DNA from 2 places in the Geobacillus sp. LYN3 genome. Region 1 is predicted to be linked to the other one. Evidence: a T-box and tRNA genes for the amino acid it is inferred to sense, from the RefSeq annotation. Region 1 holds a T-box; the other holds one or more tRNA genes.

The links. A T-box is a leader RNA that pairs with one kind of tRNA and senses whether it is charged. The one in region 1 lies ahead of serS (serine--tRNA ligase), so its partner is inferred to be a tRNA-Ser.
Region 2: it encodes a tRNA-Ser, which carries the amino acid that the T-box ahead of serS (serine--tRNA ligase) is inferred to sense. The anticodon was not compared.

The regions. Positions count from the first base shown of each region.
Region 1 is NZ_QCWL01000001.1:447,006-453,588, forward strand. Features, by position in the region: gene serS (serine--tRNA ligase) at 9-1,283, opposite strand; T-box leader at 1,336-1,552, opposite strand; gene pdxT (pyridoxal 5'-phosphate synthase glutaminase subunit PdxT) at 1,622-2,200, opposite strand; gene pdxS (pyridoxal 5'-phosphate synthase lyase subunit PdxS) at 2,218-3,102, opposite strand; gene DCC82_RS02385 (serine hydrolase) at 3,256-4,587, opposite strand; gene guaB (IMP dehydrogenase) at 4,709-6,175, opposite strand; gene DCC82_RS02395 (YaaC family protein) at 6,304-6,583, shown strand, end outside.
Region 2 is NZ_QCWL01000001.1:688,057-692,409, forward strand. Features, by position in the region: gene DCC82_RS03575 (Tex family protein) at 1-2,046, shown strand, start outside; gene cmpA (cortex morphogenetic protein CmpA) at 2,041-2,154, opposite strand; gene DCC82_RS03585 (SprT family protein) at 2,243-2,710, shown strand; tRNA gene DCC82_RS03590 (tRNA-Asn) at 3,120-3,194, shown strand; tRNA gene DCC82_RS03595 (tRNA-Ser) at 3,197-3,289, shown strand; tRNA gene DCC82_RS03600 (tRNA-Glu) at 3,310-3,381, shown strand; tRNA gene DCC82_RS03605 (tRNA-Asp) at 3,431-3,506, shown strand; tRNA gene DCC82_RS03610 (tRNA-Gln) at 3,527-3,601, shown strand; tRNA gene DCC82_RS03615 (tRNA-Lys) at 3,603-3,675, shown strand; tRNA gene DCC82_RS03620 (tRNA-Leu) at 3,681-3,765, shown strand; tRNA gene DCC82_RS03625 (tRNA-Leu) at 3,782-3,864, shown strand; tRNA gene DCC82_RS03630 (tRNA-Arg) at 3,939-4,015, shown strand; tRNA gene DCC82_RS03635 (tRNA-Pro) at 4,019-4,092, shown strand; tRNA gene DCC82_RS03640 (tRNA-Gly) at 4,119-4,192, shown strand.

The DNA of each region.
Region 1 (6,583 bases):
GCTCTTATTTATCGAATAACTTCTAGATTTCCCATGTACGGACGCAGTACTTCTGGAATGACAACCGTTCCATCTTCCTGCTGATAGTTTTCTAAGATGGCGGCCACCGTGCGACCAATCGCCAACCCTGATCCATTGAGCGTATGCACATATTCCGGTTTCGCCTTTGGTTCGCGGCGGAAACGAATGTTAGCACGCCGTGCTTGGAATGCCTCAAAGTTGCTGCACGAAGAAATCTCACGATACGTTCCATAGCTTGGCAGCCATACTTCAATATCATATGTCTTCGCCGACGAGAACCCTAAATCACCGGTGCATAAACATACAACACGATAAGGAAGTCCAAGCAGTTGCAAAATTCTCTCTGCTTGATTTGTTAACTTTTCTAATTCGTCATATGAATCTTCCGGTTTCACAAATTTCACCAGCTCTACTTTATTGAATTGATGCTGGCGAATAAGCCCTCTTGTATCACGTCCAGCAGAACCAGCTTCGGCGCGGAAACATGCACTATAAGCAACATAGTAAATCGGCAAATCTTCCGCGGATAAAATTTCATCACGATGTAAATTTGTCACAGGCACCTCTGCTGTCGGAATTAAAAAGTAATCGTCTGTTTCGATACGGAATGCGTCTTCTTCAAATTTTGGCAATTGTCCTGTTCCCGTCATACTCGCCCGATTGACAAGGTACGGAGGCAATATCTCTTGATAGCCAAACTCCTCGATATGAACATCAAGCATAAAGTTAATTAACGCGCGCTCCAGGCGGGCGCCGAGTCCTTTATAAAAGACAAAGCGGCTTCCTGTTACTTTCGCGGCCCGTTCAAAATCAAGAATACCGAGCTGTTCGGCAATATCCCAGTGCGGTTTCGGTTCAAATGAAAACGAACGCGGTTCCCCCCATTTGCGGACTTCGACATTATCTTCTTCCGAGTTTCCAACGGGCACCGATTCATGCGGGATATTTGGAATAGACAATAATAACGCATTTAGTTCCTCTTCCACTTGGCGGATTTCATCATCCATGGCTTTAATGCGATCCCCTACATCCCGCATCTCGGCAATGAGATGATCAGCATCTTTTTTCTCGCGTTTCAATACGGCGATTTGTTGGGATACTTCATTTCGTTTATTTTTTAGTTCTTCTGCTTTTGCGATTAATTCGCGGCGCTTTTTGTCTAGCTCTTCAAAGCGATCGATATTTGTTAAATCTTCGCCGCGCTTTAGAAGCTTTTCTTTTACTTCTTCAAAATGATTGCGCAAATATTTGACATCAAGCATCAACGATACCTCCTTTTTTATTATTATTATAAAATAAAAACTCCCGTCCCCAAAAAGGGACGAGAGTAATCCCGCGTTGCCACCCTAATTGAAGACGAGGCTGTCTTCCGCTTGAATCGATAACGGCGAAAAGCCGAAAATGCTTACTAGCTTGCGCGTTCGGCATTTTACTCCAGGATGGATTCACAAGTGTTTCCCATCGGTTTGCACCACCCACCGACTCTCTGGAGAGAAACGACCTTGCTACTAGTTCCTTTCATCGCTTTAGCGCTATGCGATTTTCATATGCCTGTTTGTACCAATAATGTACTATAAGTTTTTTTGAAACGCAACTCTTTTTATGCTTTCGCTTCTTTCACCATATTGAGAAAATATTGTGTCATACGATAGTCATCGGTCAATTCAGGATGGAACGAGCATCCTAGAAACTGCCCTTGTCTTGCCGCAACAATACGTCCTTCATATTTCGCCAAAACTTCGACGTCCTCTCCTACTTCCACAATATGTGGAGCGCGGATAAATACACCGATAAAATCATCGGCAACGCCAGCAATCGAAAGCTCGGCTTCAAAACTTTCACGTTGACGGCCAAAAGAATTGCGTTCCACCGTAATATCCATCAATCCTAGATGCGGCTCATCATAACCGACGATTCGTTTCGCTAACAAAATGAGGCCAGCGCACGTGCCGAACATCGGCTTTCCCGCTGCAGCAAACTGTTTTAACGGCTCGATGAATCCGTATTTATCCATCAAACGGCGCATCGTCGTACTTTCGCCGCCAGGAAGAATAAGGCCGTCAATTTCCTCTAATTGCTCTATTTTTTTTACGACCACTGCCTCAGCACCGCACGCTTCAATGGAACGAACATGTTCTTGTACGGCGCCTTGTAAGCCAAGCACTCCAATTTTCATCATAACGTCTACTCCTTTACTTACCAACCACGCTCTTGCATACGTTGTTCTGGCAATAGTGACGCGACATCAATACCGCGCATTGCGCTGCCTAATCCTTTGGATAAATGAGCGATCAGCTCGTAATCTTCATAATGAGCTGTCGCCTCAACGATCGCCCGCGCATATTTTTCTGGATTTTCCGATTTAAAAATGCCAGAACCGACAAATACCCCATCTGCACCTAAATGCATCATCAATGCCGCGTCAGCTGGAGTCGCGATACCGCCTGCGGCAAAGTTGACGACAGGGAGGCGGCCTAACCGCTTAATTTCGCGCAATACTTCGACCGGAGCACCTAAATTCTTCGCTTCTGTCACAAGCTCGTCTTCACTCATGCTGACAACTTTGCGTATTTGCGCATTTACTTTGCGCATATGACGCACTGCCTCGACAATGTTTCCTGTTCCTGGTTCTCCTTTTGTGCGAAGCATCGATGCCCCTTCAGCAATGCGGCGCGCCGCTTCTCCTAAGTCGCGACAACCGCAAACAAATGGAACGGTAAATTGTCTTTTATCAATATGGAATTCTTCATCAGCTGGTGTTAATACTTCACTCTCATCAATATAATCAACACCTAACGCCTCAAGGACGCGTGCTTCGACGTAATGACCGATACGCGCTTTGGCCATAACAGGAATCGATACGGCCTTCATCACTTCTTCAATGACCGTTGGATCTGCCATGCGCGCGACACCGCCAGCGGCACGAATATCAGCAGGGACGCGTTCCAATGCCATCACCGCTACTGCACCGGCTGCCTCTGCGATTTTCGCCTGTTCCGCATTCACCACGTCCATGATGACGCCGCCTTTTTGCATTTCCGCCATTCCCCGTTTTACACGATCTGTACCTGTAATTGCCACTTGTCATTCCTCCTTGTTTCACTATGCCGTTACACTGTGATGGTTAACCCTAAAACACCACAGTGTTTACAATGGATGATTACATTTTTTTATTTTACCTCAATTTTTAAAAAAATCACAATAGAAAAAAGCTCCCTAAAAAGGAAGGAGCTTTTAAAACCAGCCTTTGACCGTTTTTACTACGCTTGTCCATACATCGCCAAACAGCCCGCCAATTCCTCTCACTGCAAGCACAAACCAGTTTGCTTTTTCAACATTGTTCTTTGCAACAATATCGACACTTACATTCTTTTTCATTTCCGGACTTAAAAAGCTATATCCCTCTTCTCCTTTGTATTGCAATGTCATATATCCGACTTTTTCACCTTTTTTTATAGGTGCGACTAATTCACCTTTGTCTGTTAATTTCTTTTGATCAAAAACATATACAGGACGATAGTTTTTTTCCTCTCCGTTTTTCACGACAAGAAAAAACGGCTTATCGGTTACGATGGCAACCGACTTTTCTTTTCCTTTCACTACCGGTAGCGTCGATTTTCCTTTTAGTTGATATCCTTTCGGGTATAGCTTTTTGATAGAGTAATTGCTAAATCCATAGTGAAGCAGTTTTTCCGTTTGTTCAAATCGAGCTTCGATGGTCGATTTTCCGTTGCTTTTTGCATTCATCACTACTGTAATGAAACGAACGCCATCTCGTTCCGCTGTTCCGGTAAAACAGTATCCAGCAAATTCGGTATAACCTGTTTTTAATCCGTCTACCCCTTCATATTCGCGAACGAGTCCAGGCAGCATCCAGTTCCAGTTATCCATCTTAATTTGATCATCGGTTCCTTCGCGAAATATTTTCCGAGGAGTACTTGCTGTTTCCAATACTTCTGGATATTCTTTCAACAAATGATACGCTAGTGTGGCGACGGAACGGGCAGACATCACATTCTCTTCTCTCTCGTTCGTTCCTTCCGGATGAAACCCTTTTAAATCTTCATTGCTTAATCCCGTGGAGTTGACAAATTTATATCCCTTAAGTCCTAATTGTTTCGCCTTTTCATTCATCATTTTGACAAAGTTTTGTTCCGAACCACCGACAATTTCGGCAATAGCTACCGTTGCAGCGTTGGCGGAATAAATCGCCATCGCTTCGTAAAGCTCACGAACAGTGTATTTTTCGTCTTTTCGTAAAGGAACGTTGGATAAAGAGCGATCTTGCGAAAGACGATAAACGTAGTCGCTTGGTGTATATTGCTGATCCCATTTTACCCGTTTTTCTTTAATTGCTTCTAACAGCAAATACTCGGTCATCATTTTGGTCATGCTAGCAATCCCGAGAACTGTATCAATATTTTTTTGATACAAAATTCTCCCTGTATTTGCATCCACAAGGATCGCCGCATCTGCTTCGATATTTAGCGGATCGCTTGCTGCTTTTGCCACACGAAATGGCAACAGGCTCAAAAATAGAGAAATAATAAGTAAACTGATCAACATTTTATGTTTGATGTTTTTCACTGTCACACCCTCCTCACACAAACGTTATTGTAACACACTCCAGTGCAAAAAAATAGACGGAGAAGCTTTTCTCCGCCTAAGTTAGGTCAATAGACATATATTAAGAAAGAGAATAGTTTGGTGCTTCTTTCGTAATTTGCACATCATGCGGATGGCTTTCTCGCAATCCGGCACTCGTCATGCGAATAAATTGCGTCTTTTCTCGTAGTTCTTCTAAATTTCTTGTTCCGCAATACCCCATTCCTGCACGTAAACCGCCGACAAGCTGATAAATCGTGTCAGCTAAAGGTCCTTTGTAAGGAACGCGCCCTTCAATTCCTTCAGGAACAAACTTTTTATTATCCTCTTGAAAATAACGGTCTTTGCTTCCTTTTTCCATCGCAGCAACAGATCCCATTCCGCGATACACTTTAAATCTTCTTCCTTGATAAATTTCCGTTTCTCCAGGGCTTTCTGATACTCCGGCTAAAAGGCTGCCCAACATGACCGCGTGTGCCCCTGCTGCCAATGCTTTTACAATATCGCCGGAATATTTAATTCCGCCATCGGCGATGATCGGGACGCCATATTTACGGGCTTCTGTCGCACAGTCATATATTGCCGTAATTTGCGGTACACCGACTCCCGCGACAACGCGCGTCGTACAGATCGACCCAGGGCCAATTCCGACTTTAATGATGTTCGCTCCTGCCTCGATCAAGTCGCGTGTCGCCTCCGCTGTCGCGACATTTCCAGCGATAATATTTAAGTCTGGATATTGTTCGCGAATTTTACGCACCGTTTCAAGGACGCCTTTGGAATGGCCATGCGCCGTGTCCACGACAATGACGTCAACATTTGCTTCTACCAGCTTTTTCACGCGAATCATCGTATCAGCTGTAACACCAACAGCTGCCCCTACAAGAAGCCGTCCTTTCGCGTCTTTTGCAGAATTTGGAAACTCGATTACTTTTTCAATATCTTTAATCGTAATAAGTCCTTTTAGTACTCCGTTTTCATCGACAAGCGGCAATTTTTCAACTTTGTACTTTTGTAAAATCTTTTCTGCTTCTTCTAGTGTCGTTCCGACCGGGGCTGTGATTAAATTTTCTTTTGTCATTACATCGGCGATTTTAATGGAATAGTCTTGGATGAAACGCAAATCACGATTTGTAATAATGCCAACGAGCTTTTGCTCTTCCTCATTATTGACAATCGGCACGCCAGAAATACGATATTTACTCATTAAATGTTCCGCATCGTATACTTGATGTTCAGGGGTTAAGAAAAATGGATCCGTAATAACTCCTCGCTCCGAACGTTTCACTTTGTCTACTTGCTCTGCTTGCTGCTCGATGGACATATTTTTATGGATAATCCCAAGCCCACCTTGTCTTGCCATGGCAATTGCCATTTCTGCTTCGGTTACCGTATCCATTCCTGCGCTAATAATCGGGATGTTCAACTGTAATGTTTCGCTTAACTTTGTAGTCACATCTACATCACGAGGCAATACATCTGATTTTGCAGGAATAAGGAGCACATCGTCAAACGTTAATCCTTCTTTAGCAAATTTCGATTCCCACATGTTTTCTCCCCCTTGTCCGGAAAATTATTATTAGTAGCTTATCAACTGGTTAAACTACTGTCAAGGAATAGAGAAAATGTTCAACTTTTCAGTTATTTTGTTAAAAAATTCATGGTAGGGGGATAGAAATGTTGGATGACAGAAACATTCCAAACAAATTTATCGTATTTCATTCGGCAGATATAGCTCAACAACTGCTTTATCAATGCTATGTAAAACAAGAAAGAGAAGATGCTATGCAAAAAAGCTACACGAACTGCTATCCATTTCTTTATTATTTAGAACACGGCCAAAACTTTTATTCAACCGCACGCCATGCGCCTTTATCGATTAAGCCTGTTCTTTTATTTTACGGAATGGTACAACTTTTAAAAGCTTGCCTGCTTACTGTCGATGCAGATTATCCTG
Region 2 (4,353 bases), 240 kb from region 1:
GCCTTAGATGAAGTGCAAATTCGTGATATTTTGGAGAAATGGAATTACCTACAAAACTTAGAACAGCGGAAAGAAGAAGTCCTTCGCCTTATTGATGAACAAGGAAAACTAACGGATGATCTAAAAAACGCGATCATCAATGCTACGAAACTGCAGCAAGTGGAAGATTTGTATCGTCCTTATAGACAAAAACGACGTACAAAAGCCACCATTGCCAAGGAAAAAGGGTTAGAGCCTCTTGCGGAATGGTTATGGACGTGTCCAATGAGGCCGCGGCCGGAAGAAAAAGCGCAAGAGTTTATTCAACCAGAAAAAGAAGTACGTACCGTCGAAGAGGCGCTTCAAGGTGCGAAAGACATCATCGCTGAAAAGGTATCGGATGATGCACAATTTCGCCAATGGATTCGCCAGCACACATGGAAAAAAGGCGTGATCATATCGACTGTCAAAGAGTCGGAAAATGATGAGAAAAAAGTATATGAAATGTATTACGAATATGAAGAGCCAGTACATAGGATTGTTCCGCATCGTGTATTAGCGCTCAATCGCGGCGAAAAAGAAGGAGTGTTGCGTGTTTCCATTCAGGCGCCGGTAGAAGATATTATGACATACTTACAAAAGCACATTATTACAAATCCGCAATCTCCCGCCGCTTCCCTCCTTTCTGAAGCGATTGAGGACGGCTACAAAAGGCTTATTGAACCGTCAATCGAGCGGGATATTCGCAATGAATTAACCGAAAAAGCGGAAGAGCGGGCGATTCATATTTTTGCGGAGAACTTACGCAAGCTATTGCTTCAGCCGCCGTTAAAAGGGAAGATTGTTCTTGGTATAGACCCTGCCTATCGAACGGGATGCAAGCTGGCGGTGGTCGACGAAACAGGCAAATTGCTGAAAATCGATGTCATTTACCCTCATCCCCCGCAGCAACAGATAGAAGAAGCGAGAGAAAAGTTAATCCGCATTATCGAAGAATATCATGTCGAAATGATTGCCATTGGGAACGGAACTGCCTCAAGGGAAACGGAGCAATTTGTGGCGGACACCTTAAAACAAGTAGATAAAGAAATTTTTTACCTTATTGTCAATGAAGCGGGAGCGAGCGTCTATTCCGCCTCTGACCTTGCCCGTCAAGAGTTTCCAGATTTACAGGTAGAAGAACGGAGCGCAGTTTCGATCGCAAGGCGTGTACAAGACCCGCTTGCCGAACTGGTGAAAATTGATCCAAAATCAGTAGGAGTTGGCCAATATCAGCACGACGTTTCACAAAAAAAATTAGCGCAATCATTGCAGTTTGTCGTGGAAACCGTTGTTAACCAAGTTGGCGTCAACGTCAACACTGCCTCCGTCTCTTTATTGCAATACGTATCAGGGCTTACGAAAACAGTATCGGAAAATATCGTAAAACGCCGTGAGGAACAAGGAAAATTTAAAAACCGCGAGGAATTAAAATCGATACCGCGGCTTGGTGCTAAAACATATGAACAGTGTATCGGATTTTTACGCATTATTGATGGAGACGAACCGCTCGACCGTACGCCGATTCATCCTGAGCGGTATGAAGAAGTGAAAAGGCTGTTGCACCAAATTGGTTTTACAACTGAACATATCGGAAGTGAAGAGCTTCGTCAGGCATTGCAATCTCTTTCCATTCCTGACACGGCTGCTGAACTTGGCATCGGAGAATTGACATTACAAGACATTATCGACGCTTTAATTCGTCCAGAACGTGATCCTCGCGATGAGCTGCCAAAGCCGTTATTACGAAAAGACATTTTAAAAATGGAAGATTTAAAAAGAGGAATGGAGTTAGAAGGAACGGTGCGGAACGTCGTCGATTTCGGAGCGTTTGTGGATATTGGGGTTAAGCAGGATGGGCTTGTTCACATTTCAAAATTAAGCAAGCAATATGTACGTCATCCGCTTGACGTTGTATCAGTAGGCGATGTGGTAAAAGTTTGGGTTGACAATGTAGATCTCGATAAAGGAAGAATTTCTTTATCTATGATTCCACCGGAAGAATCAGAAAAAACACTGCTTTCATGAGCAGTGTTTTTTCTGATAAAAAAACCAGCATTGATTTAGCAATTTGATTTGGTAACGATTTTTTTCATAATAGGCTCGTCTCATTTGATTTTTTAACCATGTTGGCATAACAGTCGACCTCCTGTAACAGAAAGGTTAGTATATAATGTATGTATGGTTGGTCTGTCCTGTGTCAAAAAAGTAAGGAGTAACGAAAATGAAACAAAGTGATTTGCAACGGCTTGTCGAAAGAGTGTCTTTACAATTTTTCAAAAAACCGTTCAAACATACAGCGACATTCAATCCAAGGCTTCGAACAACGGGAGGACGTTACATATTACAAACTCATAACATTGAACTAAATAAAAAATATTACGAAGCGTTCGGAGAAGAAGAGCTTATTGCCATTATTAAGCATGAATTATGCCATTACCATCTTCATTTGGAAGGAAAAGGATATCGACATCGTGACCAAGACTTTCGTGATTTATTACGACAAGTTCAGGCTCCCCGCTATTGTCGGCCACTCCCTCAGCAAGCACAACAAAGAACAAAAAAAGTTTACGTGTATGTTTGTTCTAAGTGCAGTTTAAAATATAGACGGAAAAAGCGGGTCAATACAGACAAGTATGTTTGTGGACAATGTGGCGGAAAACTAATGTTGGATAACGGCGGAGAAATATGAAAGCACGTTTGCCGTAGTTTCATTTTTGTGCATTTATAGGCAAGCCTAAAAAAACAAACAATATTTTTTGTTAAAAAAGTGTTGACAGCTATTGTTTGTATATGCTAAATTATAAAAGCCGTCGCCAAAAGGCGATGGATGATAAATGAATATAAAAGCTATTGACAACCATCACTCAGCTCAATATAATAAAGAATGTCGATTGTCCAAGTCCATAAGTAATTAGGAAGCGATGAAAAAGTTTGCTATGATTTTTATTCCGCAATAGCTCAGCGATGAGCGATACTTCTATGAATTTGCTACGAGTTGCCTCGATGCATCCAACAACTTTGAGTTCGCTAGCAGAGGAAGAGGCAACGAACTGGAAAGTTATGATGTTTTGCAACAAGATAACTACATTTCCCTTTATTCCGCAATAGCTCAGCGGTAGAGCAACCGGCTGTTAACCGGTAGGTCGTAGGTTCGAATCCTACTTGCGGAGCCATTGGAGAAGTACCCAAGTGGCTGAAGGGGACGGTTTGCTAAACCGTTAGGTCGTGTCTTTACGGCGCGCGGGTTCAAATCCCGCCTTCTCCGCCACTTTTGATATATTTTGTCGTGGCCCGTTGGTCAAGTGGTTAAGACACCGCCCTTTCACGGCGGTAACACGGGTTCGAATCCCGTACGGGTCACTGCTGATGGGTGTTGGGGTCTATAAAGCACCAACCCCATTTTATTGATGGTCCCGTAGTGTAGTGGTTAACACGCCTGCCTGTCACGCAGGAGATCGCGGGTTCGAGTCCCGTCGGGACCGCCATTTAGATACTTTATTTACATTGGGCTATAGCCAAGCGGTAAGGCAACGGACTTTGACTCCGTGATGCGCTGGTTCGAATCCAGCTAGCCCAGCCATGAGCCATTAGCTCAGTAGGTAGAGCATCTGACTTTTAATCAGAGGGTCGGAGGTTCGAGTCCTCCATGGCTCATTTTTGCGGGTGTGGCGGAATTGGCAGACGCACCAGACTTAGGATCTGGCGCCTTACGGCGTGGGGGTTCAAGTCCCTCCACCCGCACCACTAACTTAATAAATATGCGGTCGTGGCGGAATGGCAGACGCGCTAGGTTGAGGGCCTAGTGGGGGCAACCCCGTGGAGGTTCAAGTCCTCTCGACCGCATAAATACAAAAAATACTTGTGATTTATTTCAGGAAGTGCTAAAATATAATTCGTTGTTTCCAAAATCAATATTTGCGCTCGTAGCTCAATTGGATAGAGCATCTGACTACGGATCAGAAGGTTAGGGGTTCGAATCCTCTCGAGCGCGCCATTTCGGGAAGTAGCTCAGCTTGGTAGAGCACATGGTTTGGGACCATGGGGTCGCAGGTTCGAATCCTGTCTTCCCGATTTATTTAATCTTAATGAATAAACATGCGGGTGTAGTTTAGTGGTAAAACCTCAGCCTTCCAAGCTGATGTCGTGGGTTCGATTCCCATCACCCGCTCCATAATTAACAACTAATGTTTCAGGGAATGCTCCTTGAAAACTGAACAAAACGAAGCGTCCACAACGAAAAGCGAAGGCGAGCGACACCTTGCGGTGTCGGTGCTGAAGCTGAAAAGAAGCCAATCAACTTTCTTTTTGGAGAGTTTGATCCTGGCTCAGGAC